Regions from separate parts of the Synechococcus sp. W70.1 genome, predicted to be linked through region 1. Evidence: predicted binding sites of a transcription regulator. Region 1 holds the regulator's gene; the other holds the start of a gene.

The links. Region 1 encodes HrcA, which represses chaperone genes, less so after heat shock. Its sites were predicted from a motif close to TTAGCACTCNNNNNNNNNGAGTGCTAA; they were not measured.
Region 2: a site for HrcA is predicted at 10,198-10,224, ahead of groES (co-chaperone GroES). Genes of this name have one in related genera too.

Annotation. Positions count from the first base shown of each region.
Region 1 is NZ_JANSHH010000035.1:67,246-82,846, reverse strand. Features, by position in the region: gene ilvN (acetolactate synthase small subunit) at 1-292, shown strand, start outside; gene NW808_RS10750 (hypothetical protein) at 323-919, shown strand; gene NW808_RS10745 (glucokinase) at 1,122-2,156, shown strand; gene NW808_RS10740 (NUDIX hydrolase) at 2,180-2,749, opposite strand; gene trpE (anthranilate synthase component I) at 2,863-4,380, shown strand; gene tilS (tRNA lysidine(34) synthetase TilS) at 4,389-5,384, opposite strand; gene hrcA (heat-inducible transcriptional repressor HrcA) at 5,423-6,580, opposite strand; gene NW808_RS10720 (endonuclease MutS2) at 7,022-9,409, opposite strand; gene NW808_RS10715 (hypothetical protein) at 9,413-9,577, opposite strand; gene NW808_RS10710 (NIL domain-containing protein) at 9,731-10,135, shown strand; gene ndhL (NAD(P)H-quinone oxidoreductase subunit L) at 10,204-10,425, shown strand; gene NW808_RS10700 (DUF3007 family protein) at 10,438-10,773, shown strand; gene NW808_RS10695 (response regulator) at 10,933-11,487, shown strand; gene NW808_RS10690 (sensor histidine kinase) at 11,547-12,656, opposite strand; gene NW808_RS10685 (DUF2993 domain-containing protein) at 12,898-13,668, opposite strand; gene bchD (magnesium chelatase ATPase subunit D) at 13,738-15,601, opposite strand, start outside.
Region 2 is NZ_JANSHH010000025.1:20,064-35,664, reverse strand. Features, by position in the region: gene NW808_RS05825 (NAD-dependent epimerase/dehydratase family protein) at 1-1,032, shown strand, start outside; gene NW808_RS05820 (histone deacetylase) at 1,029-1,940, opposite strand; gene NW808_RS05815 (hypothetical protein) at 1,978-2,298, opposite strand; gene rsfS (ribosome silencing factor) at 2,734-3,105, opposite strand; gene yqeK (bis(5'-nucleosyl)-tetraphosphatase (symmetrical) YqeK) at 3,118-3,759, opposite strand; gene lepA (translation elongation factor 4) at 3,752-5,563, opposite strand; gene NW808_RS05795 (ATP-binding protein) at 5,813-7,054, shown strand; gene NW808_RS05790 (DUF3067 family protein) at 7,118-7,435, opposite strand; gene NW808_RS05785 (cytochrome b6-f complex iron-sulfur subunit) at 7,574-8,092, shown strand; gene NW808_RS05780 (apocytochrome f) at 8,246-9,229, shown strand; gene NW808_RS05775 (PhzF family phenazine biosynthesis protein) at 9,282-10,094, opposite strand; gene groES (co-chaperone GroES) at 10,305-10,616, shown strand; gene groL (chaperonin GroEL) at 10,707-12,341, shown strand; gene NW808_RS05760 (DUF429 domain-containing protein) at 12,478-13,314, shown strand; gene NW808_RS05755 (GuaB3 family IMP dehydrogenase-related protein) at 13,342-14,505, shown strand; tRNA gene NW808_RS05750 (tRNA-Val) at 14,544-14,615, shown strand; gene NW808_RS05745 (iron uptake porin) at 14,901-15,601, shown strand, end outside.

The sequences.
Region 1 (15,601 bases):
CGTCCCCTGTGTAGAACGGGAGCTGATGCTGGTCAAGGTCAATGCCAGCATCGAAACTCGCTCTGCCATCATGGACGTGGCGCAGATGTTCCGGGCCCGCATCGTCGATGTGGCGGAAGAGTCTTTAACTTTGGAAGTCACCGGGGATCCGGGCAAAATGGCGGCCATCATCAAAATGTTGACTAGCTTTGGCATTCGCGAGATTGCCCGCACGGGTCTAGTGGCGCTCACCCGCGAGTCGGGAGTTAATACCGAATACCTAAAGCAGCATCCCAACGCTGCTATGGTCTAACAGACTTGGCCAAGCTGCCGGGAAGAGGAGATGCCTAAGGAGAGGGCCACGGCAAAAGCAGCAGGCAACCGTGGCAGGCGTTGTCTACTCAACCTCCTGGCCCTTGCCTTGTTGGGGCTCCTAGCAGGCTGTGCTCCCCGGCCACCCCAGTCTGTTGTCCAACAGGCCCTGACCTACCAGATTGCTCACCTGTCGGAGCCAGTAGCCTCGCTGGTGGGCAGTGACCGCTTGGCAGCCCATCTGGAAGTGCAGGATGTCCGCATTCGCCGGGATCGCCGGGAGACGGGGCTGCGGGTAGCAACCGGGGAAAAACTAGAGATCCACCACCTCAGCGGCACCTATACTCTAAGGGTGAAGCCACCGGGATCCCGCCGCCCCTACCGCCGCAAAGGCGATCCCTTTCAGCTCACCTTGGCCCGCCAACAAGTCCAATCGGCGGGGTCTCAAGGCCTAACTGAGCGATGGCTGTTGGCCTCTAGCTCCCCCGATGGCAAGGGGTGGGAAGTCGTCGACTTCTTGCCCCCTGGGCAAGCAGAGGCACCCTCCCCTGCGTCAGCTGCGTCTCCAGCCGGTCAAACGGCGTCGCCTGCCGCCACTCCTGCCGTGCCTCAGAGGGAGCCAAACTAGGTGCCAAGGCGGGCAAAGCGTTGCCGCCAATTCAGCATGGGCCAGAGCGGCTCCCAACGCAGCCAGCCCCGGTTCCGCCAGCCAGCTCGGGGTAACCCTGGCATGGGCAAGAGACCTTCCCACCTCTGGATTCCGACGTCCATTGCCAGAGCCCTGCCGAAAATGGCAGGGTGGAATGGGCGCGCTGCTCGGAGAAGGCCCCATGGAGTTGCTGCTGGCCGGAGATGTTGGGGGCACCAAGACCAGCCTCAGTCTGGTCAAGGCCGAGGATCCCGAGCACAGCCTCTACAGCCGTCGCTACGCCAGCCAAAATTACTCCAGCCTTACCCCCCTGGTGCAGGAGTTTCTGGCCCAAGCTCGGCAGGAGCTGGGGCGGGATCCGCAGCCGGCTGCTGCTTGTTTTGCCGTGGCCGGCCCAGTGGTGGAGGAGAAAAGCGGCGGACAAAGGGCCAAAATCACCAACCTGTCCTGGAGCTTGCACTCAAGCCAGTTGACGGCAGAACTGGGGATCCCGCGCCTGGCCTTGATCAACGACTTCAGCGCCGTAGGCTATGGCGTGCTAGCCCTGCACGATGCGGAGCTGGAGACTCTGCAAGCGGGGGAGCGGCAGCCGCGGGCACCCATTGGCGTCATAGGGGCGGGCACGGGGCTGGGGCAGGCCTACCTTACCTGGGGAGAGGGCGGCTACCAGGTCTATCCCAGCGAGGGAGGCCACGTGGATTTTCCCCCGCGCACTCCTCTGGAATGGGAGCTGCTGCAGTATTTGCAACAGCGATACGGGCGTGTCTCCACCGAGCGGGTGGTCTCCGGCCAGGGGATCGTAGCCATCTACCAGTTTTTGCGGGATAGTCGCCGGGCCCAGGGAGAGGAGCAAGGGTTAGCCCAGGTTGCTGCCTGGGAAAGAGGAGCCAGTGGGATTGATCCAGCCGCCCAAATTGCTCATGCCGCCCTCGAGGGACGGGATCCTCTAGCTATGGAGTGTTTGCGGCTGTTTGTTAGCCTCTACGGAGCGGCTGTTGGCAATTTTGCCCTGCACCTATTGCCCCGGGGTGGGCTGTTCCTTGCCGGTGGGATTGCCCCCAAGCTCTTGCCCCTGTTGCGCCAGGGGGAGTTTCTAGCGGCGTTTTTGGACAAAGGGCGAATGCGGCCGCTGTTGGAACAGCTGTCGGTGCAGGTGGTGCTTAACGAGCAGGTGGGTTTGAGGGGGGCCGCCCGCCATGCTGCCACCTTGCTGTAGTCCTCCTCTTTCGCTGCGGGGGATTAGCTCCCAGCGGCACTGACCCCCTTTTCCGAGGCCAAAAACAGCTGAGCCCGCCAAAAGCAGGCAATGGATTTGCTGTCCAAATCGAGGCCAAAACGAGCTTTCTCGGTAAGTTCAGCCGGGGAAAACTCGACAACAGTAATGTCTTCGTCTTCATCCCTTGCCGGAGGAGAGTCCAGCACTTCCAGATCCCGCGCCAGATAGGCGTACATAATCTCGCTGGAATAGCCGGGGCAGAGATAAAACTGGCCAAGTGAATCCCAGCGGTGGGCCCGCAGGCCGGTTTCTTCCTCCAGCTCGCGGCGAATGGTTTCGTCTGGATGTTCTCCCGGCTCGACCGTACCCGCTGGAAATTCATAAAGGTAGGAGGCGACGGCAAAGCGATACTGGCGAATGCAGACAAACTTGCCCTCGGCAGTCACTGGCACAGCCACCACGCCCCCGGGGTGGATGAGGTACTCCCGCTCCCCCTCTGTGCCGTTGGGAAAGCGCAGACGCTGGCTGACGAAGGTGTACTTGTGGCCCTGAAAGCGCAGGCGCTCGCGGAGGACTTGCGATGGGATTTGCATGGCCAAGATTTCCCAAGAGTAGAGCCGCTCCTAGCTTAGTGGTTTCCGGCCCTGTTGCCAGGGATCCACTGTGGGATACAGTCGGGGAAAGCAGGGATCCCACCTGGCAAGCCATGATTTACCCTCCCCTGAAAGAGTTTCTTGCCCTCACGGGTCAGGGCAACTTCATCCCGGTGTACCAGGAATGGGTGGCGGATTTGGAAACGCCTGTCTCTGCCTGGTACCGCGTCTGCGCCGGGCAGCCCTACAACTTTCTGCTGGAATCCGTGGAGGGAGGGGAACAGGTGGCCCGCTACAGCTTCCTCGGCTGCGATCCCCAGTGGGTGCTGGAGGTGCGCGGGGATCAGGCTTGGCAAATCCACCGCGATGGGCATCGGGAGCAGCATCGGGGGGATCCCTTTGCCATCTTGGCCCGCTGCCTAGAGCCCTATGAGCCGGTGCACCTGCCGGAGTTGCCCAGCAGCATTGGCGGGCTCTTTGGCTACTGGGGCTATGAGCTCATCCGCTGGATTGAGCCCAAGGTGCCCATCTATCCCCTGCAACCAGAGGACCCTCCCGACGCCATCCTGATGCAGGTGGACAGCATCCTCATCTTCGACCAGGTCAAGCGCAAGATCTGGGTGGTGGCCTTTGCCGACACGCGCCAGCAGCCGGCGGAGCAGGCCTACGCCCAAGCCTGCCAGCGGGTGGAAAAGTTGGTGCAGCAGCTCAGCGCCCCCCTGGCGCTATCCCACCTCAGCCTCAACTGGAAGCCCCACCTGCCGGATCAGATCCCCCCCAGCACTCTCAGCCGCGACGCCTACTGCCAGGCCGTGGAGCGGGCCAAAGAATACATCCGCGCCGGCGAGATCTTTCAGGTTGTGCTCTCGCAGCGCTTCACCACTCCCTTTGCCGGCGATCCCTTCCGGCTTTATCGCTCCCTGCGGCTCATTAACCCCTCTCCCTACATGGCATTTCTGCAGTTTGGCGATCTTTGCCTTGTCGGCTCCAGCCCAGAGGTGATGGTCAAGCTCAGCCGCGTTGGGGAAGAGCGCCTTGCCACCGTTCGTCCCATTGCCGGCACCCGCCCTCGCGGCGCTACCCCTGCCGAAGACCGCCAGTTGGAGCAGGAGCTGTTGGCGGATCCCAAGGAGCGGGCGGAACATGTGATGCTGGTGGACTTGGCCCGCAACGACCTGGGCCGGGTCTGCCGCCTGGGATCCGTGCAGGTGGACGACCTAATGCAGATTGAGCGCTACAGCCACGTGATGCACATTGTCAGCAACGTGGTGGGGCAGTTGGATCCCCGCTACAGCGCCTGGGATCTGCTGCGGGCCACCTTTCCTGCGGGCACGGTTACCGGCGCTCCTAAGATCCGCGCCATGCAGATTATCCACGAACTGGAAGGGTGCCGCCGCGGCCCCTACGCTGGCGCCTACGGCTACTACGACTTTGCCGGCCAACTGAACACCGCCATCACCATCCGCACCCTCCTGGTTCACCGCGGCCAGGTGAGTGTGCAGGCGGGGGCGGGCATTGTGGCCGACTCGGAGCCGGAGCGGGAGTACCAAGAATGTTTGAACAAAGCGCGGGGCATGCTCATGGCTGTAGCCAGCTTGCAGGAAAGCCAGGGTGGCTCCGGGGCGCTTTAGCGCTGCTGTTAAGCGCAAGGGCGAGAAACCCAAGCCAAGTACTCTTCCTTCACCTCCAGCCAGCCACCGCCGGGGTAGTCGGGGCTGCGGCTGCGGCGACCTGCTTTGAGGAGCCGGACCCCGGCTTCCACCTGCTCAAAGGTGGGGTGATGGGGGAGCAGCAAGGACAAGAACTGAAACAGGACTTGCCGCTGCAGCGCAAGGGGAGCAGCTCGCAAGGGATCCCGCCGCAACCCCGGCAGGGCCGGCTCATACACCTGCGGCCATAGCTGAGCGGCTTGGGCCACCACCAGTTCATGTTCTGCTTGTAACAAGATGGCGGCCCGGTTCAGAGCTTTTTCCACCTGGGGATTGAGGTGCTGCTTGAGATAGGGTATCACCTCCAGGCGGAGCCGGTTGCGTCCGTGCGCCAAATCTTGATTGCTGCGATCCGGCCAGACCGGCAGCTGGTACTGCCGGCAAAACTCCTCTGTTTCCCACCGGAAAAGGCCTAGGAGGGGCCGCACCAGCCAGGCGGAGGAGGGATCCCGCTCGTCCAAACGCCGCCGCCAATCCAGGCTAGCTAGCCCAGCTGCCCCTGTGCCCCGCAGCAGGTTCCACAAGAACGTCTCCGCGCGGTCACTGGCGGTGTGTCCCGTAACCACTGCCTCGCAATTCCAGGTGCGCGCCCATTTGTCCAGCTGTTGGTAGCGCCAAACTCGGGCCCCCGCCTCATCCCAGCGGATGGGATCGGCAGTTTCAATGGCATGAGGCAGGCCCTGCTGCTGCAGCCACTCTTGCAAGAAGCAAGCACACGTCGTTTCATCCTCCGACCAGCGGTGGTTACAGTGCAGGACAAAGATTTGCCAGTTCCAGCGCCGCTGCAGATCGCGCAGGATCTGGAGCAGACAGAAAGAATCTTGCCCGCCGGAAAAGGCCACTAGCAGCCGCTGGCCGGGGCGCAGCAGTTGCCGCTCGCGGATGGCACACTGAACGCGTAGGTGAAGAGGGGAGAGTCTGGCCACGGTGGGCGATTGCTCTTGGGAACTTGCACCTAGACTTCCTAGGCCAGAGCCCGCGTGAGATGGGAGGCCACCGTCTGCACCGCCGCAATGCTCCGCTCGTAGGCCATCCGCGTTGGCCCCAGCACGGTAACCGTCCCCAGCGGCGCCGAGCGACGGCGGTAGACTGAGGCGATAACCGTGCAGTGGCGCAGAGACTCTAGCGGATTCTCGCTGCCAATGTAGATGACCACCGGGATGGTGTGGAAGGGATCGCCAGAGGAGGGCGGGGCAGAAGGAGTAGCCTCGCTAGAGATCTGGCAATCTGGGGGGCTGGTAGTATAGAGCCCAATCATCCCCTGCAGTTGCTCGGATCCCGCCTCAATCAACTGGGCCACCGCTTGCACCCGTTGGGTCTGAGAAAACTCTGGCTGCCGCATCAGCTCTGTCATGCCTGCGCTAAACACAGGCCCCAAAGAGGGCCGCAGGTAGCGCTGGACCACTGAGCGCAGCAGTTGCTGCAGCCACTGGCTGTAGGCGCGAAACTCTTCGTCTAGCTTTAGCCAGCTCAGATCCTGCAGCTCGGCAAAAGTCTTGCCCCGCAGCTTGAGGGTGAGAAAGTTGCTCAGTAGCTGCAGCTCGTCTTCCAAATCCTCATAGCGGCTGTCGGGCCATGCCGGTGGGCTGACCAGGGCTGAATGGGCTTGGTAGGAATCGGTAACCACCACTACCATCACCCGTCCCGGCCCTACCGACAGCAGCTGCACGTGGTGAATGGCTACAAGGGGCCCCTGAGGTGGGGTGATGAGGGCAATGCAGCCGCTCACGTGGGCCAGAAGCTGCGCCACCCTCTGGAGGAAACTGTCGAGGTCGTCTCCCAGCTCGCGACTAACCTGATCCAACAGCCGCTGCAGCGCAGGGTGGGGCTCTGGCTGGGGAGCGTCGTCGGGGATCCCCTCCATGCCGACGGAGGTCAACAAATCGTTGACATAAACCCGATAGCCAAAGTCGGAAGGGATCCGACCGGCAGAGGTGTGGGGCTGGAACAGCAACCCCGCCTGCTCAAGAGTGGCTAAGTCGTTGCGAATGGTGGCTGTGCTTACCCCAAAGTTATACGACTGAGCCAAAGTCTTGGAACCGACAGGTTCAGCCGTTGCAATGTAGCTGCGCACTGTCGCCCAGAGAATCTTCCGCTGGCGGGGAGTCAGTTCAAGTTTCATGGCCGCTCAAAAGAATCTAGTTAACCCGTATCTCAAAGCAGACTGCCAAGCAACCGGTAGATTCCTGTTGAGGACTGAGATACCAATCTAAATGAACCTTTAGTCTACCTAACGCTTCGTATTGATGAATTGATAATTTTTGACTTTTTGACAATTTAATTAACCTCGCTGGGGTGGACTGCCTGGCAAGGAAAGCTGCAAAATACCGACAGAGGCGTTGGGTTCGCCCTAAGCTTTCCCCAGAGCTGCTACTTCTGGGGCAACAGGGCTTACCTTTATCCCCTTTGTAACCTTTTGTTCTGAGGTTGCTCCAGGAGCTGAGAGTTCGCCTAGCTGCTCTGAGGGTAGCCGTTTTGGGGGGCAGGGGAAGATTCCGTTGATAAGCAAAGGCCTGGGAGTATCGAGCTCCGCTAGAGGCTTGGGGGATCCCCCTGCTCCTTGCTAGCGCAACTGGGCCACGGTTACGCCGCTTCCTCCCTCCTGGGGAGCCGCCGCGGCAAAACTCTGAACGCGCGGGTGATTTTGGAGATAGGCCCGGATACCCGCCCTGAGGCGACCCGTGCCGTGGCCGTGGATGATCCAAACGGGACCAGGAGGTGCCTGGGCCAAGTGCGCTTCGAGAATAGCCTCGGCCTCAGCCACGGTTTTCCCCCTTAGATCAAGGGTGTTGTGGCTGGTGCGCAGGTTAAGGGGGGCGGTGGCTGGTGGCGGGGGAGGTGGAGCCTTGGGGCGTTGGCGCTGCTTAGCCTGGTGTTCATCGAGGGGATCCAACTGGGCCCTTGGCACGGTGAACTTGAGGAGGCCGCTGCGCACCACATACACCTCTCCTTCGACGGCAATGACCTCTCCCGTTTGTCCCAGCCCCCGCAGCCGCACCCGGTCCCCCACCTCCGGCACAAACTCCGTGTCCACAGGTTGAGGCGCCGGCAAGTAGCGCTTGCGGATTTGCTCGAGATGGGCGGCTACCTGTTGAGGAGCGTCCCCCTGTTGCAGCTTGCGAATGGCAGCAGCCACTTCTCGGCGGGCAGTAGCTAGCAGAGTTTCCAGCCCCTGGCGCTGCTGGTATTCCAGTTGGGCCTCCCGCTCGGCCAGCCGCCGGCTGCGCTCTTGCATTTGGCGGTAGAGGGTCTCTAGCTCTTGGTGCAGGGATCCCACCTGGGCTGCCCGCTCTTCCAATTGAGCCCGCTGCGCTTCCAACCCAGCGATGACCTTATCCACTTGGCTTTCTCCCTGCAGACGCCGCTGGGCCCGCCGCAGGATCTCCGGATCCAACTGCAGCCGCTGGGCAATGGTCAAGGCGTTGGAGCGGCCCGGGATCCCCCACAACAGGCGATAGGTAGGAGCCAGGGTGGCCTCGTCAAACTCCACCGAGGCATTTTCAAAGCCGGGGTGCTGGTACTTGAGGGCCTTCAGCTCGCCGTAGTGGGTGGTGGCCAGAGTCAGCAGGGCCTTTTCCGAGAGATACTCCAATAGCCCAGCCGCTAGGGCAGCGCCTTCGGTGGGATCCGTGCCCGCCCCCACCTCGTCCAGCAGAACAAGGGCCGGCGCTGGACTGGATTGCAGAGCTTGCACAATGCGGCTAATCCGATGGATGTGGCCCGAGAAAGTGGAGAGGTTTTGCTCCAGCGATTGCTCGTCACCGATGTCGGCATAGACCCCGTCAAACCAAGGCAGTTGGGGCGGATCTTGAGCTGGCAGGAAGATCCCTGCTTTGGCCATCAGCACCAACAGGCCCAGCGTCTTCAAGGCAACGGTTTTGCCACCGGTGTTAGGGCCAGTGATGACCACAGCACGAATAGACTCGGGGAGGGTGAAATCGATGGGCACCACGTCTAGGCCCTTGCCCTCTTGACGGGCCTGCCACCACAGCAAAGGGTGTCTAACCCGGCGCAGGCGCAATCCACCGGCAACAAACTGCGGACGGTTGCCCTCCAACCAAAGGCTATAGCGGGCGCGAGCCAGGGCTACCTCCAGCCTCACCATCACCGCTTGCAGGTGCTCCAAGTCGGCAGCCACGGCTCCCACCTGGGCCGAGAGCGCCGCCAAGATTCGCTCCTCCTCCGCCCGGAGGCGAGCCTCGGTTTCTCGCAAGCGGTTGCCCAGCTCCACCACCGCATAAGGCTCTACATAGAGGGTAGCCCCACTGGCAGAGCTGTCGTGGACAAGGCCGCGGATGAGATCCCGGTGGGTGGCCTTCACCATCAGCACAAAACGTCCCTGCCGCTGGCCAATCAGGGTATCCTGCAGCGCCTGTGGGCACTGGCTCATCACCTCTTGCAGGCGTTCCTGGATCTGGCTGCGAAAAAGGCGGTGCTGACGGCGCAGGTCGGCAAGGGCTGGGCTGGCGCTATCTCTCACCTCGCCGTGCTCGTCCAGACAGCGGAAGATCTCCTGCTCCAGCTCAGGGTAGGTGCGCAGGCTGCTCACCCACTCTTGCAGGCGGGGTAGGTGCTCCTGCTCATCGATGAGGCGACGAAGGCGGCGAGCAGTTCCCAGGGTTGTGGCAATCTGGATCAGCTCTTCCCCGCTCAGGACACCCCCTCGTTCGACCCGTTCCAGGGCCGGCAGCAAGTTGTGGATCCCCTCCAGGGAAACCCCTCCCGGCTGGCTGCGATCCAGCTGTATAGCTTCCTCGGTCTGGTCAAGGTAGGCCTCGCTCTCCTCGCGGCTACGCCAGGGATCCAGCTCCAGACAGGCGCGACGGCCCAGAGGTGTAGCCGCAAAAGTGGCTAGCTGCTGACAGAGGCGGGGCCACTCCAACAGTTCCAAGGTTTCCTGGCGGAGGGAAGAGTCGGGGCAAGAAGAGACCGAAGGGATAGCCGTAGGCATTACCTAGCGATTTGAAGAATACCGAAGACGCAGTCGCTCCATCTCGCGTAAAAATTGCCGCTGGTAGTTGAGAAAAGCGGTGTGCCACTCGCGGAAGCGCCGCTCGCCATCGCGCACCAACATCTGTCGGTAGTGCTCGGAGTTGAGGCAGGGCCGGGCTGAGTCCATGGGGTTCAAAGAACGCTCTGCTCCTATTGTGGCAGGCTCCGGGGTACCTCTTGGAGCTTCCAACCGGAGAGGTTCTACCCCTGCAGGAAGAGGCCTTGCCATACTGAAAAGCGAGGCTTCCTGGCCAATGCTCAACCCACAGTCTGAGATTCCGTGCGCAAACGAGTAACGTTGATCTTCCCGCGGCACTTGGTGAACGTGCCTGTTACCTACCGCCTGGCCAAAGACTTCGACGTGGCGGCCAACATCCTGCGCGCTAGGGTCAGTCCCAATGAAGTGGGCACCCTCGTGGTGGAGCTCTCCGGAGATATCGACCAAGTGGAAGCAGGGCTGGAGTGGGTGCAGTCGCTGGGGATCGAGGTGGCTGACCAGACCAAGGAAATTCAGATTGACCCGGATTTGTGTGTAGACTGCGGCTTGTGCACGGGAGTCTGCCCTACCGAAGCCCTGAAGATTTCAGCTCCTGACTGGAAGCTAGAGTTCCGGCGCAACCGCTGCGTCATGTGCGAACAGTGCATTCCCACCTGTCCGGTTGGGGCCATTAGCGCCAGCCTGTAGGCAGCCTTGAGCTGGCGACCTCTCCCAAGAGTAGAATGGGCAGTACTAGGTTCTGGGGCAAGCTCACCATGGCTTCTACCACCTGGCTAGTTTGGGCAACTTATGGTGCTCTAGCAGCTCTTTACCTGCTGGTGCTGCCGTTTTTGTCTTTGGTGTACGTGGACAAGCGCTGGAACTGCAGCGGCGCCTGGGAAAAGGTGTTGATGTTTTTCCTGGTCTTGTTTTTCTTCCCCGGCATGGTGTTGGTAGCCCCCTTCATGACGTTTCGGCCTAAGCCGCGTTCCCTCTAGAGCCCTCGAGCTATGCGCAGACGAGATATCCTCAGCATTGGCCTGGCCCTGCTGCTGGGGGGAGGCGTTCTTTACGGTCTGTTGCTTTGGGCCGGCCTAGACACGGGAACGGCACAGCAGGTGTCGAGTGCGGCGTTTATGCTGGGGTGCCTGGGCTGGACGGTGAGTTACCTGAGGCGGGTTCTAAGCGGCGAGATGACTCTGAAGGCCCAGTGGGCCAGTTTCGAAAGGCAGCAAATTGAAGAGAAACTCCGCTCTTTCTCGCTGGAGGAGTGGCAGGCCCTGCAGGCCGAACTGGAATCCGAAACCGAAGGGGAAGTTAGCTGGCCTGGGCCGGACAGGCGCTAGAGCTGCTTTCGCAAGGTAGAAGAGGGGCACGGCGCCTGTATACCCAGCTACTACTTTCTCCCTTTGGCAAGGCTATTCTGCACTGCAAGCAGGGCTAGGAAAGCAAGCTAAGTGGTACAGGTTTTGACTTCCCATTTTGCTTACGTATTCCCCCTTGCCGTGACTAAGACCGTCCTGGTAGCTCAGGGCCAGCCCTTCCAAGCGCAGCTCTGGAAGTTGGCGCTGGAGTCTCAGCAGCATAGGGTGGTGCTCATTTCGCCGCGGCCAGATCTGGCGGAAGTGGCAGCAACGCAATGCCAGCCCCTAGACTTGATGGTAGTGGATATAACAACGGGACTCTTTAACCCCTACGCCTTCTGCCGAGAGTGCCGGAGCAGGCTCCCGGCTGTCCCTGTGATCCTCACCCACCATCCTCGGCGCCCCATCGAACCTGCTGAGCGACGTTGGGCCATCTCCCAGGGAGCAGCAGAGATGATCCCAGGCTTGGCAGAGGCGGACGACATCCTCCCTCCCCTTGAGCAAGTGTACAAAGCCGCCGGCTGGCCTCTTCCCATCGATGTGCAAGCCCTCTATACCGCTCTCGAGCAGGCAGGTCTGGGGAGTGGCAAGCCCGTTTCTTCTCTGCCTGAGGCAGCAGAAGAACACCAGGAGCAAAAGGCTGAGACCCAGCCGGCAAAGTACCGGTTGATGTATCGGGGCCGCCCCGTCGAGTAGTTGCCAGCGCTCCGCCCTGCTAACGCAAAGCGGGGGACTACCTCGGGCAAGGTTGGAGATCAGGGCAGCACCAGGGCCAGAGTCGTGCCTTGGGATCCCGTCTCCACCAGCCGCAGGTCTCCTCCGTGAGCCTCCAGGATGCGCTTGGCAATGTAGAGTCCCAGACCTCCCAAGCCAGTTGGATAGTGCTGACCGGCAATGGAAATGGTCTGGGCAATGTAGGGCTGGGCCAGATCTTCTAGGGGAGCTGGCAGGCCGGGTCCGTCATCTCGCACCTGGATCTGGCGGGGGCCAACGGTCAGCACCACCGCGCGGCGGGCATAGCGCAGGGCATTGTCCACCAGATTCACCAGCGCCCGCTCCAGCTCGGCCTCATCGGCGTTGCCCCAGCCTTCTCCCTCCACGCCCAGGTCAATCCCCCGCTCTCGCGCCAGGGATCCCATGCGGTTGGCTACCCGCCGAGCCAGGGATCCGAGATCGCAGGGCCGGGGATGCAGGGCAATCTCCCCCCGCTCCAGGCGGTAGACCTCCACCATTTTTTGCACCAGCGCCAGGTTGCGTTGGTTTTCCTCCAGCATGCGATCCAGCAGGGCTAGCCGCTCCTGACGACTCAAGGGCAGCTCCTGCTTGAGGGCGCCTAGCAGATGCCCAAAGGCGATGAGAGGAGTCTTTAGATCGTGCACCAGAGTGGCAGTGAAGGCCTCCCGCTGTCTTTGATTGCTTTGAATCTGGCGCAGCAGGTGGGCAAGGGCTTGCCGCAGGATCAAAACCTCTTGAGGATCCCCTGGGCGGAGCAGCAAAGTCCAGCGGTCTGGCTGGTTAATCAAGGTTTCTAGGTGAGCTAGCTCGCGGGCCAGCAAGGTCAGGGGCCGCAAGAGCATGGAAGACAAGGCATAGCCCGCCAGCGCCGATAGCACCGCCAGCAAAGGGATCCACAGCAGCAGCAGGGCGGATCCCTCACTGCTGAGCTGCCTATCGGCCAGGATCCACGGCACCGACAGGATGAAAACCAGGTTGGGGACAAAGGAAAGGCTGGCAATGACCAGCGCCACCTGAGTGCGCAGGTTGTGGGGAAAGCGACGTCGCCAGAAGTATCTCAAGGGAGAAGGGGAGAGAGGTTTGCCTTGAATTAGGCCAGAGACGAGCAAACCGGTCAAGAGGGCTGGCAAAAGACATCCCCAAACTCCGGGAAAGCTTTCCAGGTCTCCTCAAGTTGCGCCAAGAGCTGTCTGGCTAGGCAGGCTTTTTGACCAAGCAGGGCAAGAGGACCAAAAACACCCCCGGGGTTCAAAGGCTAGAGCTTTCAGAGGTCATGAAAAAACCTCTGGGTGTCTGTCCGTGTTTCGACCCCAGAGGCTTCTTCTCTTCACTCCTCACCGCCTTCGAGCGTACCCGCCCTCTGAAGGATTGTCAAGCATTTTCCCGCTGGGGTTGGCGAGTGGGAAACCGCACCAAGGTGGCGCTGCCGGAGAGGATCATCTGCTGAGGCTGGAGGCACACCCGATCTACCTGCAGCTTGCTCCCTTGCAAGGCCAGTCGGTCCAAATCCAGGAGCGCATTCAGGTGGTCGACCAAAGCCCGGCTTAGGAGGCGCTCCTCTTCTGTATCGCCCTCAAAGAACGGATCGGCCAAGCAGATGCGGCGGCGCTCTATCACCTCAACGCGCGCGGAGAAGCCCACCCGAAAAACCCTGCTTTCTCCTTGCTGCACCTTGGCCCGCACTTGCAACCGCTGCTCGGGGGTGATGCGCACTTCTACCTGGTGAAACGACAGGGGCTGGCCTTCCTGCCCCGCCTGGGCCAGCTTGTTCAGCACAAGAGGGGTGTTGAAGGATTGCGCCAGATCCGCCTCGCTCAGCACCACCCGCATCCTAGCCTGCACCGGCTGGCGCAGTCTAATCCGCCCTTGCCAGACTTGGCTGAAATCGATGGCCACGGCATTGCAAAATAGCTCCAGAAGCGAAAGCCGCAGGCCGTTGTACATCTGCAAGTTCTGGCCCACCAGCTCGAAGCTGTCGATGCACCCTTGCAGCAATTTGGCCATCGGCTCTGCTCGCACCCGTGCCTCCAGCCGCCCGGCTTGCTTAAAAAGGGCACGAATGGCAGCGCTCACCCCTCGGCTGACCCAGTCAGTGAGCATGGAATGGGGCAGAGAGAGCTCTGGCAGGAGTCCTGTGGCCATAGGGCAAGGTGAGGAGCGCCTACAGGGATCATAGCCAAGCCATTAAGAAAAGTTACAAGCGCGGCTTCCCTAGGGAGAGCTACGTTCCTCTCGAAGGGCCGAGCGGGCTACGGCTGCAATCCTCTGGTCAGTGGCCCGGGGGAGGTGGAAGTAGCGTCCGCCCGCCAGTTCCGCCAGCTCAGCGCCAAAGCCAGTTGCAGCGAAGCGGCTTTGCGAGTCGATTAAGAGCAACTTTAGCCCCAAGGCGCGGATGCGCAGGGCAATCTCTCGCAACTCTTGTTTGATGTCAACAGGCTCGCCCTCCCTCCGTCCCAGCGAGCGGCTGAGGGGGATGTTGGCCCGGCCATCGGTAAGGGCCACCAGCAGCACCTCTCCCACGTCGCCGCTGGCGCGGGCGTTCACCCCCAAGCGCACCGCCTGGGTGAGGGCATGGGCCAGGGGGGATCCCCCGCCACAGGGTAGGGATTCCAGGCGACGGCGGGCCAGCTCAATGGAGCGGGTGGGGGGCAGCAGCACTTCGGCGGTTTCCCCACGGAAGGCGATGAGGGCGACCTTGTCCCGGTTTTGGTAGGCCTCGGTCAGCAGGCGCAGGGCAGCGCCTTTGGCCGCCTGCATGCGGTTGAGGGCCATGGAGCCAGAGGCGTCCACCACGAAGATTACAAGGGCCCCGGCCTTGCGCACCAGTTTCTTGGCGCGGATGTCGCCAGGTTCCACAATAACGCTCCGCCCTGGCTGCCGCTGGCGGCGGCTTTTTTGGTGGGGAGCAGCAGCCCGCAGGGTGGCGTCGACGGCAATGCGGGGGTTGGCTCCCCGGGGCAGGATGGGCTTGACGTAGCGGCCCCGGTCGGTGCTGAACACCAGGCTGCGGGAGCCCGTTTTCCCCTGTTGGGTGAGGGACTGGGCAAAGGCCAAGAGGCGTGGGTCGAGGGCCACCTGCTCGGGGTCGAAGAAAAACTCCTGCGGCAGGCTGGGGCTTTGCGGCTGGGGATCCGTCTCCTCTGGGTCGCTGTTATCGGAGGAGCTGGGTGGGGGATCCGGCTGTTGGGATTGGGGTGGAGGGGGTGGCGGGTCGGGGTTATAGCGGGCCCGGGGCAGCAGCACCAGTTGCACGGCCTGTTGCAAATCCTCAGCCACCAGGCGATCCCGCCCCTCCAGAGCCGCCAGGGCGCGGGCAGCCCGCAGGGCAAACTGCTCCCCTCGATGCCCTTGGACGTTGCCGCGGATGGCCTCTTGCACCAGGTAGTGGATCTGTTCCCGCTGCGGCTTGACCTGGGGCAGCCACTCCTGCGCCAGGAGGATGCGGGTGCGGATCTCTTCCAGTTCTGGCTGGTGCTTGGCTAAGAAAGGCTCGGGGGCATCGACAAACTGCGTTACCCGCTGGACAATCTCCTCGCGCTCTTCCAGGCTCAGCTCCTGCCCCACCGGCACCACCAGCGCCAGGCGATCTAGCAGGTGGGGGCGCAGGGATCCCTCTTCGGGGTTGTAGGTGGCCACCAAAAGAGGCCGGCAGGGGTGCTGCAGGCTCAGCCCTTCCCGCTCCAGGCGGTTTACCCCGTCCCCCACCACCGCCAGCAGCAGGTTGACAATGGCCTCATCTAAGAGGTGGATGTCGTCTACGTAGAGCACGCCCCGGTGGGCGGCAGCCAAGAGCCCCGGCTGAAAAACCGTTTCCCCCTGCCTTACCGAGGCCTCCACATCTACCGATCCCAGCAGCCGATCCTCCGTCACCCCCAAAGGCACCTGGACAAAGGGAGGAGCTATCACCTGGGTAGGGGGCGTCGTTCCCTGGGGGTAGCGGGTCTTGGCCCAGTCCGACCACGTCTCGGGCCGTGCCGGATCGTCGTTGCAGTAGGAGCCGGCAATGACCTCAATGGGGGGTAGGAGGGCGTGAATGCCTCGGGCCAAGACGGACTTAGCTGTGCCGCGCGGCCCC
Region 2 (15,601 bases), on a different contig from region 1:
CAACTGGGAGTTTCTAGTCTGACACCCATTGCCCAGCTTGAGCAGCGGGTGGATCGCTGGAAGGGGCTGACTGGCAAGGATATTCCCATCTTTGTTTGCGATGTTACTAACTACCAAGCCCTAATTTCCTGCATGCGCCGCTTTGAGCCAGAGGCTATTGTGCACTTTGGCGAGCAGCGCTCTGCTCCCTTCTCGATGATTAGCCGCGAACATGCGGTGATGACCCAGGTCAACAATGTGGTGGGCACCCTCAACATCCTCTATGCCATCAAGGAGGAATTTCCCGACTGCCACCTGGTGAAGCTGGGCACCATGGGTGAGTACGGCACTCCCAACATTGACATCGAGGAGGGATACATCACCATCGAGCACAACGGCCGCAAGGATACCCTGCCCTATCCCAAGCAGCCGGGATCCATGTACCACCTCTCCAAGGTCCATGACAGCCACAACATTCACTTTGCTTGCCGCGTCTGGGGCCTGCGGGCTACCGACCTGAACCAAGGGGTGGTGTATGGCGTGCTCACGGAAGAAACAGGCATGGACGAGGTCCTGATCAACCGCCTCGACTACGATGGCGTGTTTGGCACAGCCCTCAACCGCTTCTGTGTTCAGGCAGCAGTCGGCCATCCGCTAACAGTCTACGGCAAAGGAGGCCAGACGCGCGGCTTCTTGGATATTCGCGACACCGTGCGTTGTGTGGAGCTGGCCATCGCCAATCCTCCTGAGCCAGGCCAGTTCCGGGTGATGAACCAGTTCACTGAACAATTTAGTGTGGAGCAGCTAGCAGTGATGGTGCAAAAGGCTGCGGCTGCCATGGGCTTGAAGGTGGAAATCCAACACCTGGAGAACCCCCGCGTTGAGCTGGAAGAGCACTACTACAACGCCAAGAACACCAAGCTTCTAGATCTGGGCCTTCAGCCTCACTACCTGTCGGATTCGCTGCTGGATTCGCTGCTTAACTTCGCCCTCAAGTACAAGGACCGGGTGGATGTGCGGCAGATTCTACCTAAGGTGAAGTGGAGAGGCTAGCCTTCTAGACAGGCCTGGGCTACACTTAGCCAGCCGCGGGCCAAGTTTTCCAGGTTATACCCCCCTTCTAGGCCAAAGACAGCCTTAGAGGTTACCTCTTTCAAGCAAAGACGGGTCATGCGACCAAAGTCTTCCGGCTCTAGCAGCATATCGGCCAAGGGATCCCCTTTGGCACAGTCAAAGCCGGCACTCACCAGCAGCAAATCGGGCTGAAAGGCTTTTAGGAAAGGCAGAACCTTCTCCTGCAAAGCTTTTTCGTAGGCCGACCAGTCGGATCCTGCAGGCAGAGGTACGTTGCAGAGGTTGCCGTGGATCCCGGTTTCCTCGGCCAGTCCTGTGCCGGGGTAGAGAGGAAACTGGTGGATGGAGGCATAGGCCAGTTGGGGATGGCGCTCCACCACCGCCTGGGTGCCGTTGCCGTGGTGTACGTCCCAATCAAAAATGGCTACCTGCCTGACCCCTGACTGCTCTAGTGCCCACAGGGCGGCGATGGCGGCGTTACTGAAGAGGCAAAACCCCATTGCCCGCTCCGGCTCAGCGTGATGCCCAGGCGGACGACACAGCACCAAAGCTGGCTGTCCTGTGGCCAAAGCCGAGGCCGCTGCAGCAATCCAGCCGCCCACTGCCCGCCGCGCTGCTTCAAAGCTGCCTGGAGAGACAACTGTATCGGCATCAAGGTAACCCCCACCTGCTGCCGCCAGCTCGGCCACCTGTTGGATATGCCGAGGCGAGTGGACCCGCTCCAGCTCCCCCAGCTCAGCCAAGGGGGGATCCCGCCACTCCAGTTGGTTGGCAAAGGGAGCCTTGTGCAGGGCTTTGAAAATAGCTTGCAAGCGGGCCGGGCGTTCCGGATGAAAGGGACCTGTATTGTGGCTAAGAAAAGTTTCGGAATAGTAAACGGGCAGCATTTAAGGCAGCGCCTTCGCAGTGTAGCTAACCCTCCTTCTACCCGTAGAACACCTCCGACATCGCTGCTCCCACGTAGGGATCTTCAAAAGAGTCCTGTTGCAGCTTCTGCTTGACCACATCCCGCACCACCGAGCGGAGCAACTCCAGTTCTGAGGGGCTAAGCTGGTCGCGGCTAGGGCATTCATCGGCAGGCAGCAACCTATAAGCAGGGGGAACCCGGTTGAGAATCTGCTGCAGCAGGGATTCCCGCTCCTTGGCGTCATGAAACACTTGCTGGTGGGGGTGCTCGGTGCAGAGTAAAGTTTCCAGTTCTGCCAATGCAAGGTACTCGATGATATTCACCAACATTTTTTCCATCAGAACTTCCCTCCTAAGAATCTCGGCCGCTTTTAAACAAGCATTAAACAAAGGGCACTAGCTCCTACTTCTCCCCTGCTCTTGCCACTGGACTTTCCCCTAAAGGCTTGACATTCAAGCCAAAGACAGATCAGCCCCCCGCTAGCGAGAAGCTGTCGTCAATTATTAACCTTGTGCTCCTGCTGGCATTACCGCCAGCGGGAAATTATCGGCGTTTTGGAAAGTGCAGAGTGGGAACTTTAACAAAGACTATAGAAACTCTTCTGCACCTGGAAACAAGGGTCTTACTACTCCTCGGCGTTTATGCTAGCACGCAACTATGTAGGAAACTGTGGAACTATTAAAAACTTTACGTGCTTCACATATTTCTTGACAGCCGACTAGGGAAAACCGGCAAAGCCCTAGTCTGAAAGGTCGACCCGCAGAGCTAGGGATCTAGCCGGCTAAAGGCAACTCAACCCGTTCGGCTTGGATCCAAAAAGACTCCAGGTCGTAGTACTCCCTTTCGTTTTGCATCATCACGTGGACGATGAGATCGGCGTAGTCAATGAGGATCCACGAGCCTGAGTCTTGACCTTCAATGCGCTGCGGTGTCCGTTGCCACTCCTCCCAAAGCCTTTCCTCAATTGCCTGGGCAATGGCGCGCACTTGCGTCAGCGAGTAGCCACTGACTAGAAGAAAGTAGTCTGCCAGTGTGGAAACCCGAGATACATCCAGCAGGACAATGTCGCCACCTTTTTTTTCTTCCGCTGCGCGAGCTGCACTCAGCGCCATGCGATAGACGGGATCCCTGGCACGGGCAGGCATGAGCTGTAGCAACTAAGACCCTCCTGAAACGACGGAAAGAACTGGAGACGCAGACCTCTGGAAATCCTTTTGATCCAAAGGATGGAGCAGGAAATAATTGCGAGTCATGAGGGTGCGTGGATGAACCACCTGATTCCGGTTTAGCAAAAATCTCAGGCTTAGATCGCAAACTCCCACCACAGCTTTAGATAAATCTACAAAAGCCAGGCGTCGCAACTGCTCCAGCTCTGGGCTGCTGCCGCGGTTGGGTTCCAGAGCATCGGCTACAAAAACCACACAACTAAGCGGATCCATGCCGGGCTGGCCTAGGGTGTGGTTGGCGATGGCCGCCAAGATCTCCGCATCCTGCACCTGAAACTGTTCCCGCGCCAACAGGGAGCCCACCTCGGCGTGGAGGATGTGGGGCTCAGCCCGTTCAATCTCGTCTAGCTCCCGCTCCCGAGCTACCCGCTGCAACAGTTGCTCCGCCGGGAAAGACTTAGCTAAGTCGTGCATCAGACCTGCCCAAGCGGCTTTCTCCTCATCCAATCCGTAGTGAGCCGCCAGTTGCCGGGCCATTGCCTCGACTCCCAAGATGTGGCGCAGGCGGGGAGGAGGCACCCGCTCCTGCAGCCAGGCCAACACCTCCTCGCGCCGCAAGGCTAGGTTAGTCATTTTGCAACTTCAACACTGCCATAAACGCCTCTTGGGGCACATCCACTGTTCCCAGTGCCTTCATGCGCTTTTTCCCTTCTTTTTGCTTTTCCAGCAGCTTGCGCTTGCGAGTTACGTCTCCCCCGTAGCACTTGGCCAAAACATTTTTGCGCAGCGCAGGGATAGTTTCGCGGGCAATGACGCGCGAGCCAATCGCCGCTTGGATGGGCACCTCAAACTGGTGGCGTGGGATGAGCTCGCGCAACTTAGCCACTAGAGACCGGCCCACCTGAAAGGCTTTGTCCCGATGCACAATCGTGGAGAGAGCGTCCACCGGCTCGCCATTGATGAGGATATCCAAGCGCACCAGATCGTCAGCCCGATAGCCCACCATTTGGTAGTCCATGCTGGCGTAGCCGCGGGTGCGAGATTTCAACTGGTCAAAAAAGTCAGTGATCACTTCCGCCAGAGGCAATTCGTACACCAGCGTCGTGCGGCCCTGAGCCAGATACCTCATATCCTTAAAGATGCCGCGCTTAGTCTCGCACAGCTCCATCACCGCGCCAACGAATTCCTCCGGCAAAATCATCTCCACGCGGACAATGGGCTCCTCAATGCTAAGGCGCTCGTTGGGAGGAGGCAGCTTGCTGGGGTTATCAACCCGGAGCACCGAGCCATTGTTGAGGGTAACTTGATAAACCACCGTTGGGGCTGTAATCACCAGGTCCAGGTCGTACTCCCGCTCTAGCCGCTCCTGAACCACCTCCATATGGAGGAGGCCCAAGAAACCACAGCGGAAGCCAAAGCCCATGGCAGGGGAGACTTCCGGCTCAAAGTGGAGAGCGGCATCGTTGAGCTTCAGCTTTTCCAAGGCCTCTTTGAGTTCGGCGTACTGATCCGAGTTGCTGGGGAAAAGTCCGCAGAACACCATTGGCTTGGCTTCTTTGTAGCCGGGCAGAGGCTCGGGAGCCCTGCGATGAACGAGGGTGATGGTGTCCCCCACGCGGGCGTGCTCAACACTCTTGATGGCAGCGGCAATGTAGCCCACTTCCCCGGCGTGGAGAGACTCAACCGGCTCTTGGTGGGGGCGCATCACTCCCAGCTCAGTAACCTCGTACTCCCGGCCAGAGGCCATGAAGCAAATCTTGTCCCCCCTTTTCACCTCCCCATCCACAATGCGCACATAGACAATCACACCCCGGTAGGGATCGTAGTAGCTATCGAAGATCAAAGCCCGCAAGGGATCCGCTACCGTATCCTGCGGCGGCGGTACCCGCTGCACAATAGCCTCGAGAATCTCTGAGATACCGAGGCCCACTTTGGCAGAGGCTAGGATTGCCCCGCTGCAGTCAAGGCCGATCACCTGCTCGATCTCGGCAATGACTCGCTCGGGGTCGGCGCTAGGCAAGTCAATTTTGTTAATGACGGGGATAATTTCCAGGTTGTTCTCCAAAGCCAGGTAAACATTGGCCAGGGTTTGGGCTTCCACACCTTGAGAAGCATCCACCACCAACAGCGCCCCTTCACAGGCAGCCAGCGAGCGGGAGACCTCGTAGGAAAAATCCACATGCCCTGGCGTATCGATGAGGTTGAGGACATAGTCCTGGCCGTCTTGGGCACGGTAGTTCATGCGGGCCGCCTGTAGCTTGATGGTGATGCCCCGCTCCCGCTCCAGTTCCATGCTGTCTAGAAGCTGCGGCTTCATCTCGCGGGCTGAGACGGTGCCGGTTGCCTCCAGCAGCCGGTCGGCAAGGGTAGACTTGCCGTGATCAATGTGAGCAATGATGGAAAAGTTGCGAATGCGGGAGACGGGGACGTCAGTCATAGAAACCCAGTCAGGGCAAAGATTTTTTACAATGCTAGCTTGTTTGTCCCTCTAGCTAAGCCAAGCTTATCCAGCAGTCGACCACTGTGGCCCGCACTCCTGGCGCAAGCAGGGCTTAGCCACCTGGGTGGGGGTGAAGGCTAGCTGACAAACCAGGGTTAAGGTTTGTTGCATAGTAGGTAGTAGGGTGCCCCTTCGCGCTACTTGGAGGCAGCCCTCTTGGCGCAAGGCTTGGGGTAGCGGGCCGTAATGACTCCCCTAGAAGAAGCGGCGGAAGCGGCGGCTAGGCTGCTGGTGTTTCGGGACATCTGCGCCCATCCCCTGGCCCTAGCCTGGCAGGAGCTCATTCAGCAGTTGATGAGCGGGGATCCCTTGCCCTGCTGGAGAGCCTATGGGCGTTGGTTTGAGCTTTTGGCCCAGCAGGGCTTGAGCTGGCGGGAGTGGCTGATCCGGGAGATCCGCTGGGCCGATAACCCTTTCTCGCGGGCGGCGCTGCAACCGCAAGGGATCCCAGCACCCCTTCTGCAAGCGGCCCGCCACGATCTCCGTTGCCTGCAAATCCTAGCCAATAGCCAGGAGACGATCGCCGAGCAAATGCAGGCGCTGGGCCTAGGGATCTCCTGGCCAGATGAAAACAGCAGCAGCTCTGGCTGGGATCCTCGCCCCTTGGCCGATTGGGGCCAGAGCCTGGAGGCCTTGATTGCCCACTACCGCCAAGCAGGGGCAGGGCTCTGTGGCCGCTATTGGGCCTTTCGCTGGGGGCCAGCAGGGCTAGAAGGGATCCCTGCTCCCGACTTGCCCGAATGGGAAGAGATTTACGGCTACGAACAGCAGAAACAGCAGCTGGCCGCCAACACCGAAGCGCTGCTGCGGGGGGATCCGGCTTTGCATGTGTTGCTCTACGGAGCGCGGGGCACCGGCAAGTCTTCGCTGGTGAAGGCGTTGTTGCGCCGCTACGGCCCGCAGGGACTGCGCCTACTGGAGCTAAGACCCAGAGACTTGATGCAGTTGCCGGAGATCTTGGCGGAGCTGCGACAGCAGGCGCTGCCCTTTGTCTTATTTGTAGACGATCTCTCCTTTGAGGCGGACGAAACCGAGTTTAAGCAGCTCAAAGTGCTCTTGGAGGGAGATCTTGTTCCACCGCCGCCCAATGTGCGCCTCTATGCCACCAGCAACCGCCGCCACCTTATCCGCGAGTTTTTTGGCGATCGTCCCAACCCCCAAGATCAAGAGATCCACGCCTGGGATACGGTGCAGGAAAAGCTGTCGCTGCGGGATCGCTTTGGCCTTACCCTTACCTTTGCCCCTTTTAGCCAAGCCGACTATCTGGCTACGGTGGAACACTTGGCGCAGCGGCTGGGCCTCTCTCAGCCTTTAGATACCTTGCGCCGCCAAGCGCTGATCTGGGCTCAGCAGCAGAACGGCTTCTCCGGTCGCACCGCCCGCCAGTTTTTGCAGGCCCTGCAGGCCGGCCTGGTGGAAGTTGGATAGCCCCAAGCCGGTGGATTTTTTCCGTTGCCGCGATTGCAAACTGCCTTGCAAGGAAGATCCGGGCTACAGCAGCCACTCGCAGGCCCGCTCTCCCACCCCTTGCAAATTCAGAGGAATGGCCACCGCCTTGCCTATGCGAGGTTTCTGGCGGGTAGCCTCAATTTCTCGCCGCACCGTTTCCCACACACCCCAAGCCTGCAGATGGGCCATCACCGACTCCAGGCGAGCCAGATACTCGACTTCCGTCAAGGGGAAAGAGGGCTGCTCTAGGTAGCGCCACATCACCAACAACACCACCCTACCCCCCAAGCGGCGCAGCTGCACGTCGTAGGAGCAGCCCCACTTCTCCCGCAGCAAAGCTTGCAACTCGGATCCCCTCATAGGTTGGCTTGGATGCATCGGCCTCCCCCTCGAGCTGCTCCTAGCTTTGCATTTCTTAATGAAATTGGCTAGGGGGCTCGGTTAGGATGGTGTCGTTTGTCAACGAACGTTAAAACTTCTCAGGCTTTCCTGACCATTATGACCGAAGCGATGAGCAACCTTGAGGCGCCCCCCATGAGCCGGCGGGTTCTCTTGAACGCCCTTCTCAGCGGCTCGGTGGGGGTGGTGGTCGTGGGTGCCCTCTACCCGGTGGTGAAGTATTTCATTCCTCCCTCTGCCGGTGGGACAGGGGAGGGGGTAATTGCCCAAGATGCCCTCGGCAGGCCAATTCGCGTCAGCGAGCTGCTAGCTACCCACGCGGCTACGGACCGCGTCCTGGCCCAGGGCTTGAAAGGGGATCCCACCTACATCGTGATCGACAATGGAGCGGTGGCTAACTACGGCCTCAACGCCGTCTGCACCCACCTCGGCTGCGTGGTGCCCTGGAATGCAGGAGAAAACCTCTTCAAGTGCCCCTGTCACGGATCCCAATATGCAGCCAATGGCAAGGTGATTCGGGGACCGGCTCCCCGTTCGTTGGAGCTAGTCAGCGTCACGGTGGACGGCGACAACATTCGCTTTAGCCCCTGGCAGGGCCCCGATTTCCGCGAGGCCTAAACGCGCCATTGCAGGGCTGGCGGTGGCGAGAGGAAAGCCTGAAGAGGGCACGGCGTTGGTCTTAGCCGGAGCGTCCACAGGCTCTCGAGGAGAGGGCGCAAAAAGCTTTTGCAGAGCTTTTGCAGATTGGAATTGCAATTTTGAGTTGAGCTTATGAAGCGAATTTTTTTCTTGGCCTTGTGTGCGCTGCTGCTAATGGTCGTAGCATCTCCGCCAGCAGCAGCCTACCCCTACTATGCCCAGATGGCCTACGATAACCCCCGCGAGGCAACGGGGAAAATTGTCTGCGCCAACTGCCACCTGAACGCCATGCCTGTCCGGGCTGAAGTGCCGCAGGCGGTTACCCCCGGTCAGGTGTTCACCATTAAAGTTGGGATTCCCTACGACCTAAGCAAGCAGCAGGTGCTAGCAGATGGCAGCAAGGGCGGCTTGAATGTTGGCGCGGTGGTGATCTTGCCAGAGGGCTTCCGCCTGGCCACCGAGGAGGAAATGACCGAAAAGCAGCGGCAGGAGACCGCTGAGACCTACATCACTCCCTACAGTGACCAGAAGCCCAACATCCTCCTGGTGGGGCCGTTGCCCGGTGAGCAGCACCAGGAAATCGTCTTCCCGGTGGTAGCCCCTGACCCGAAAGAGGATCCCTCAGTGGCTTTCATGAAATATCGGGTTTACATTGGCGCCAACCGGGGCCGTGGCCAGATCAACCCCGATGGCAGCCTCAGCAACAACAACGTCTTCCGCGCTCCCGCCACCGGCCGCCTGACCAGCATCGCCACTATCGAGTCGGATCTTAGCGACCTGCCGGCAGAGCTGGCCGCCCTGGTGCCACCCGAATACGAGTTGCCAGGCACGCGAGTGCTCAGCTTCGAAACTGAGAACGGTATCCAGCATCTGGTGGTGCCGCCGGGGCCGGAGTTGGTGGTTAACATTGGCGACAGCGTCAAAGAAGGGGATCCGGTTACCAACAACCCCAACGTGGGCGGCTTTGGCCAAGTGGAGCGGGATCTGGTGCTGCAGAGCCCGGATCGGGTGAAGTGGATGGTGGCCTTCCTGGCGGCAGTGGCTATCACTCAGCTCCTCTTGGTACTCAAGAAAAAGCAAGTGGAACTTATTCAGGCGGCAGAACTTTTGGGCTAGCCCCACCCTTCCCATTATTCCCAGCACCCCGGAACCAGCCGGGGTGTTTTTTCTAAGGAATCCTCAGCTCTCCCACCATCACCAGCACTGCCTGCCCGGCAATCTCCACCCGAGCGCCGAGATAGCGACACCAGAGCTCACCCCCCCGCGTCGAGAGCTGCCGCACCCTGAGCTCAGTTCGACCCAGCCGCTCCGACCAATAAGGCGCCAACAGACACTGGGCAGAGCCGGTTACGGGATCCTCCGGAATCCCCAAGCGGGGGGCGAAAACGCGGCAAACAAAATCCGCTCCCTCCTCTGAATCTGCTCCGGCAGCGGTAACGATTAACCCGGAGACAGGGAGCGCCTCCACCTGAGCCCAATTCGGCTGGACTTGCCGCACCTGCTGCGCCGAAGCCAGCACCGCTACCCCCATGCTGCCGCGGTACAACTCTAGAGGAGGGATCCCCAAGGCCGCCGCCACCTGTTCTTGCGCTTCCAGCCAAGGTTGGGGAGTCTGGGAGGGGAAATCCATCGCTAGCCGCTTTCCTTGCCGCCGCACCAACACCTGGCCACTGCGGGTGGAGAAGGCCACCTCCTGAGCTTCTGGGTGAACTTCGCTCAAGAGCACATGGGCAGCAGCTAGGGTGGCGTGCCCACAGAGATCCACTTCCGTTGTGGGGGTAAACCAGCGCAGGCTGTAGTGGGGGAGGCCATCCCAGGATCCCTGGGGCAGCAAAAAAGCTGTTTCCGACAGATTGTTCTCTGCCGCAATTGCCTGCAACAGCTCCTGCGGCAGCTCCTGGGACAGCAAGCAAACCGCTGCCGGATTGCCCCTAAAGGGCACTGCCGTAAAGGCATCCACCTGAAACAAGGGAATTCGCACCGCCTCTCCTCCCCCAAAAGGCGCAGAGGAAGTCGGGAGATCCACACCCAACCGCCTCGTCTGTCGTTGCAGCTATTGTCAGGCTGCAGAGCTGACTGATAAACTAGCACTCGGAAGCCGAGAGTGCTAAAGCCTCAACGGATGCAAGTTTAGTTGACTCCTCAATCACCCTTTGACTTCCTGCCATAGGCATCACGGAGGACACTTGGTATGGCTGCAGTAACGCTGAACGTCTCTACGCTAAAGCCGCTGGGCGACCGTGTGCTGGTGAAAGTTGCTCAGCAGGATGAGAAAACCGCAGGCGGGATCTTTTTGCCTGACACTGCCAAAGAGAAACCCCAAGTAGGGGAAGTGGTTGCGGTCGGTCCTGGCAAGCGCAATGACGATGGCAAGGTTATTCCAATAGAGCTGAAAGTAGGCGACAGAGTGCTCTACTCCAAGTACGCCGGCACGGAGGTGAAGCTGGGTACCGAGGAGTATGTGCTGCTAGCTGAGCGGGACATCCTTGCCATTGTTCAGTAGTTCTAGCAAGAGGCAGCAAGTGCTGTAAAAGAGACCAACTGCTGCTAGCTTCTAGCTTATCCTTCGTTGGCTGACCGTTGGAGGTTGACTATGGCTAAGTCGATTATTTTCAGCGAAGAAGCCCGTCGCGCTCTTGAACACGGCATGGACATTTTGGCAGAGGCCGTAGCCGTTACCCTTGGCCCCAAAGGGCGCAACGTGGTGCTGGAGAAAAAATTTGGCGCACCCCAGATTGTTAACGATGGGGTAACCATTGCCAAAGAAATTGAGCTGGAAGACCACATTGAAAACACGGGAGTTTCTCTCATCCGTCAAGCTGCCTCTAAAACCAACGACATCGCTGGCGACGGCACCACTACAGCTACGGTCTTGGCCCACGCCATGGTGAAAGAAGGGCTCAAGAACGTGGCTGCTGGCGCCAACCCCATTGCCCTCAAGCGCGGCATTGACAAGGCGGTGAAGTTCCTAGTGGACAAAATTGCTGAACATGCCCGCCCAGTAGAAGACTCCAAAGCCATTGCCCAGGTGGCGGCCATTTCCGCTGGCAACGATGAGGAAGTGGGCCGCATGATTGCCGAGGCCATGGAAAAAGTGGGCCGCGAGGGGGTGATCTCCCTAGAAGAAGGCAAGTCCATGACCACCGAGCTGGAAGTGACGGAGGGGATGCGCTTTGACAAAGGCTACATCTCCCCCTACTTCGTCACTGACACGGAGCGGATGGAGGCGGTTCTGGAGAACCCCTACGTCCTGATCACCGACAAGAAGATTACCCTGGTGCAAGACCTGGTGCCGGTTCTGGAGCAAGTGGCCCGCGCCGGTCGTCCGCTGCTGATCATTGCCGAAGACATTGAGAAGGAAGCCCTGGCCACCTTGGTGGTGAACAAGCTGCGGGGCGTGCTGAGCGTGGTGGCGGTGAAAGCGCCCGGCTTTGGGGATCGCCGCAAGGCCATGCTGGAGGACATCGCCATCCTCACCGGCGGCGAAGTGATTAGCGAGGAGCGCGGCCTGAAGCTGGAGAATGCGCGTCTTGAGTCCTTTGGCTCGGCTCGCCGCGTCACGGTAACCAAAGACCACACCACCATTGTGGCGGAGGGCAACGAAGCGGCGGTGAAAGCCCGTTGCGAGCAAATCCGTCGCCAAATTGAAGAGACCGACTCCACCTACGACAAAGAAAAACTGCAAGAGCGCCTGGCCAAGCTAGCTGGCGGTGTGGCGGTGATTAAAGTGGGCGCGGCCACCGAAACGGAAATGAAGGATCGCAAGCTGCGCCTGGAAGATGCCATCAACGCCACCAAGGCGGCAGTAGAAGAGGGGATCGTCCCCGGCGGCGGCACCACCTTGGCCCACCTAATCCCGGTGGTTACGGAGTGGGCGCAGGCCAACCTGTCTGGCGATGAGCTGGTGGGGGCTATGCTGGTGGCCCGTGCTCTGGGCGCTCCGCTGCGCCGCATTGCCGAGAACGCCGGCCAGAACGGCTCGATTGTGCTGGAGCGGGTGAAAGAGAAGCCCTTCACGGTGGGTTACGATGCCCAAAACGACGCCTATGTGGATATGTTCGAAGCGGGTATCGTTGACCCAGCCAAAGTCACCCGCTCTGCCCTGCAAAACGCTGCCTCGATTGCCGGCATGGTGCTCACCACCGAAGCTATTGTGGTGGACAAGCCCGAACCCAAGAACAACAAGCCAGCTGGCGGTGGCGGCGGCGCGGATGACTACGACTACTAATCCTCCGGCCCGAAGAGGCGGCAGCTTCTCCAGTTAGCAGAGAGTCTGCTGCCTTGCCAGGGCAAAGCTGACTGCTTTTGGGATCCCAGGTGGGATCCCTTTTCCTTCTCCCAGGGGGCCCAGAGGAGAAGGCAGCGTGGCACGGTTAGTCTGCATTGGCCTAGATCTGGCCTGGTCAGCCCGCAACCCTTCGGGGGTGGCGACGCTGGAGGTGGAGATTCGGGATCCCGCCATTCAAAACCTGACAGGCTGCCTGCTGGACAGCCGCCTCCTGGGGACCAATGAGGAAATTGTGGACTACATCCAAGCCCAAGCTAGAGGGGATCCCTGCCTGGTGGCAGTGGATGCCCCCTTGCGCGTTCCTAACTTGAGGGGCCAGCGGCAGGCAGAAGCCGAGCTCAACCGTGTGTTTCGACCCTACGCTGCTGGCGCTCACCCGGCCAACCGCCGGCTTCTGGAAAGAAATGGCCAGGTGCGAGGAGAAGCGCTGGTGCAAGCCCTCGCCCGCTATGGCTTTCAGGAGCAGGCCAGCATCGAGCAGGGGCGCTTGGCCCGTCAGGTTACTGAAGTCTTCCCCCACAGTGCCATCGTGAGCCTGTTTGGCCTTAGCCGCAGCCTCCCCTACAAGGCGCGTCCCCGCCGCAGCTGGCAGGAGCGAGAACAGGCCTGGCGGCTGTACCAGCAACATCTGCGCGCCTTGGCCAGCACCGATCCCTCTCTGCAGGGCCACGAGCCCCTGCTCCAAGTGGAGGTGGGATCCCTTAGAGGCCGCCAGCTCAAAAACTACGAAGACCAAGTCGATGCCTTGATGTGCGCCTACATCGCCCTCTACGGCTTCCGCTGGGGATCCCAGCGCTGCCACAGCTTCGGAAGTCTGCAGGAAGGGCACATCTTCACACCCCTGCCCAAGAGGCTAGTCGACCCCAAAACTTTCTCTGGCTTTAGAGACCTCCTTGGCGGCATGATTAATTAAGGGATCCTCTTGCTAAAGAGGAAAGAAATGAACGTCCAACTGGGCCGCAATCGACAGGCAAGACGGGCTTACGGACTGGATGAGATTGCGCTGGTGCCGGGCAGGCGAACCCTGGATCCCAGCCTGGTGGATACCCACTTCACTATAGGAGGGATCCAACGACCCATCCCCATCATTGCCAGCGCCATGGATGGCGTGGTGGATGTCAAGATGGCGATTTTGCTCTCCAAGCTGGGGGCTTTTGGAGTGCTGAACCTAGACGGGATCCAAACTCGCTACGCGGATCCCGACGAGGTGCTGGAGCAGATTGCCGCCGTTGGCAAAGACGAGTTCGTCCCCCTGATGCAGCGCCTCTACAGCGAGCCGGTCAAGCCAGAGCTAATCCAAGAGCGCATTCGCCAGATCAAAGCTGCCGGCGCCATTGCTGCCGCTAGCTGTGTGCCCGCCCACGCTGCCCAATACGGCCCCCTGGTCGCGGAAGCGGGGGGGGATCTGTTTTTCGTCCAGGCCACTGTGGTTTCCGTCCACCACAAGGTGCCTGAGGGCATGCAAAAGCTCGATTTGGCCCAGTTCTGCCGCTCTATGCCCATTCCCGTAGTGGTGGGCAACTGCGTCACCTACGAGGTGGCCCTAGAGCTAATGCAAGCAGGAGCAGCGGGGGTCCTGGTGGGCATCGGCCCGGGGGCCGCTTGCACCTCCCGCGGCGTGCTGGGGGTGGGGGTGCCACAGGCTACCGCGATTGCCGACTGTGCTGCCGCCCGCGACCAGTTCCTGGCCGAAACCGGCACCTACGTTCCCATCATCGCCGACGGCGGCCTGGTTACCGGGGGTGACATTTGCAAAGCCATTGCCTGTGGGGCCGATGCAGTGATGATCGGATCCCCTTTGGCCCGCGCCTATGAGGCGCCCGGTCGCGGCTTTCACTGGGGTATGGCCACTCCTAGCCCCGTCTTGCCCCGCGGCACCCGCATCCGCGTGGGATGCACCGGCACCCTGGAAGAAATCTTGTGCGGCCCCGCCCGCCTCGATGACGGCACCCACAACCTCTGGGGTGCTCTGCGCACCAGCATGGCTACCCTGGGCGCTGCCAACCTCAAGGAAATGCAGCAGGTGGAGATCTGCATTGCCCCTTCCCTGCTCACCGAGGGCAAGGTGTACCAGAAAGCCCAGAGCCTGGGCATGGGGAGATAGCGCCCGCCAATGCTAAACTCAGTAGCCGGGATCCCCAAGGGCGGTTAGCTCAGCGGTAGAGCGCCTGCCTTACAAGCAGGATGTCACTGGTTCGAGTCCGGTACCGCCCATCCTCATCCAGGCTGGCAGCTTGGGGGATACACCCGCTAGCCAGGGCCGGATCCCTGGGGTAGAGTAATGGGTGTGGAGCCTGAATTATCTAGCCCTGGGGATCTCGCATTGAGTCTGGCTCAAAAAGTGTGTAAAGTGGTAGACGGTATGGACTGGGGCTGTACTATGTTGTTCTTCTAAAGTCCGCAATTGTCAGGCTCGCTCTCGAGGTAGACGGCCTGTTACTTCTAGAAGGCACTGCTACAGCCAAGACAGGTGTGAGGACAGAGAACAAGGAGAGAAACATGCCCGCAAAACACGCGAACTACTGGAAAACGCTGCTGGCTGGGACTCTAGGTGCAGCGGCAGTCTTGACCCCTGGGGTGGCCTATGCCCAAGCGACGGGGCCTGTCACCTCCATCTCTGAACTTTCGGATGTGCAGCCTACTGACTGGGCTTTCCAGGCGCTGCAATCTCTGGTCGAGCGTTACGGCTGTATTGCCGGCTACCCCGACCGCACCTTCCGCGGCAACCGGGCCATGACCCGCTATGAGTTTGCCGCTGGGATGAACGCCTGCTTGGATCGCATCAACGAGCTGATCGCTGCTGGGCTGGCCGACAAGGTTTCCAAAGAGGACTTGGCTACGCTGCAGCGGCTGCAGGAGGAGTTTGCGGCTGAGCTGGCGGCTCTACGGGGGCGGGTAGAGGCAGCAGAGGCCGATATTAACGACCTCAAAGGCAAGGTCTTCAACCCGGTTACCAAGTTGAATGCCGAGGTGATTACGGCTATTCTGGGCAGCGCCCTGACAGAGGATCGGGTTGTTGGGGGAAGGGTTGTGGCTGAGCAGGACCAAGCCAACATGACCCTGCCCTATCGGGTGCGGCTGAACTTCGACGCCTCCTTTGCTGGCCGCGACCGTTTGCGCATCCGCCTGCAGGCTCGCGATGCGGTAACCGCCTTCTTCTCTGGGGATCCAGGCGTTGGCTTCCAAGGGGGTGGCGGTGG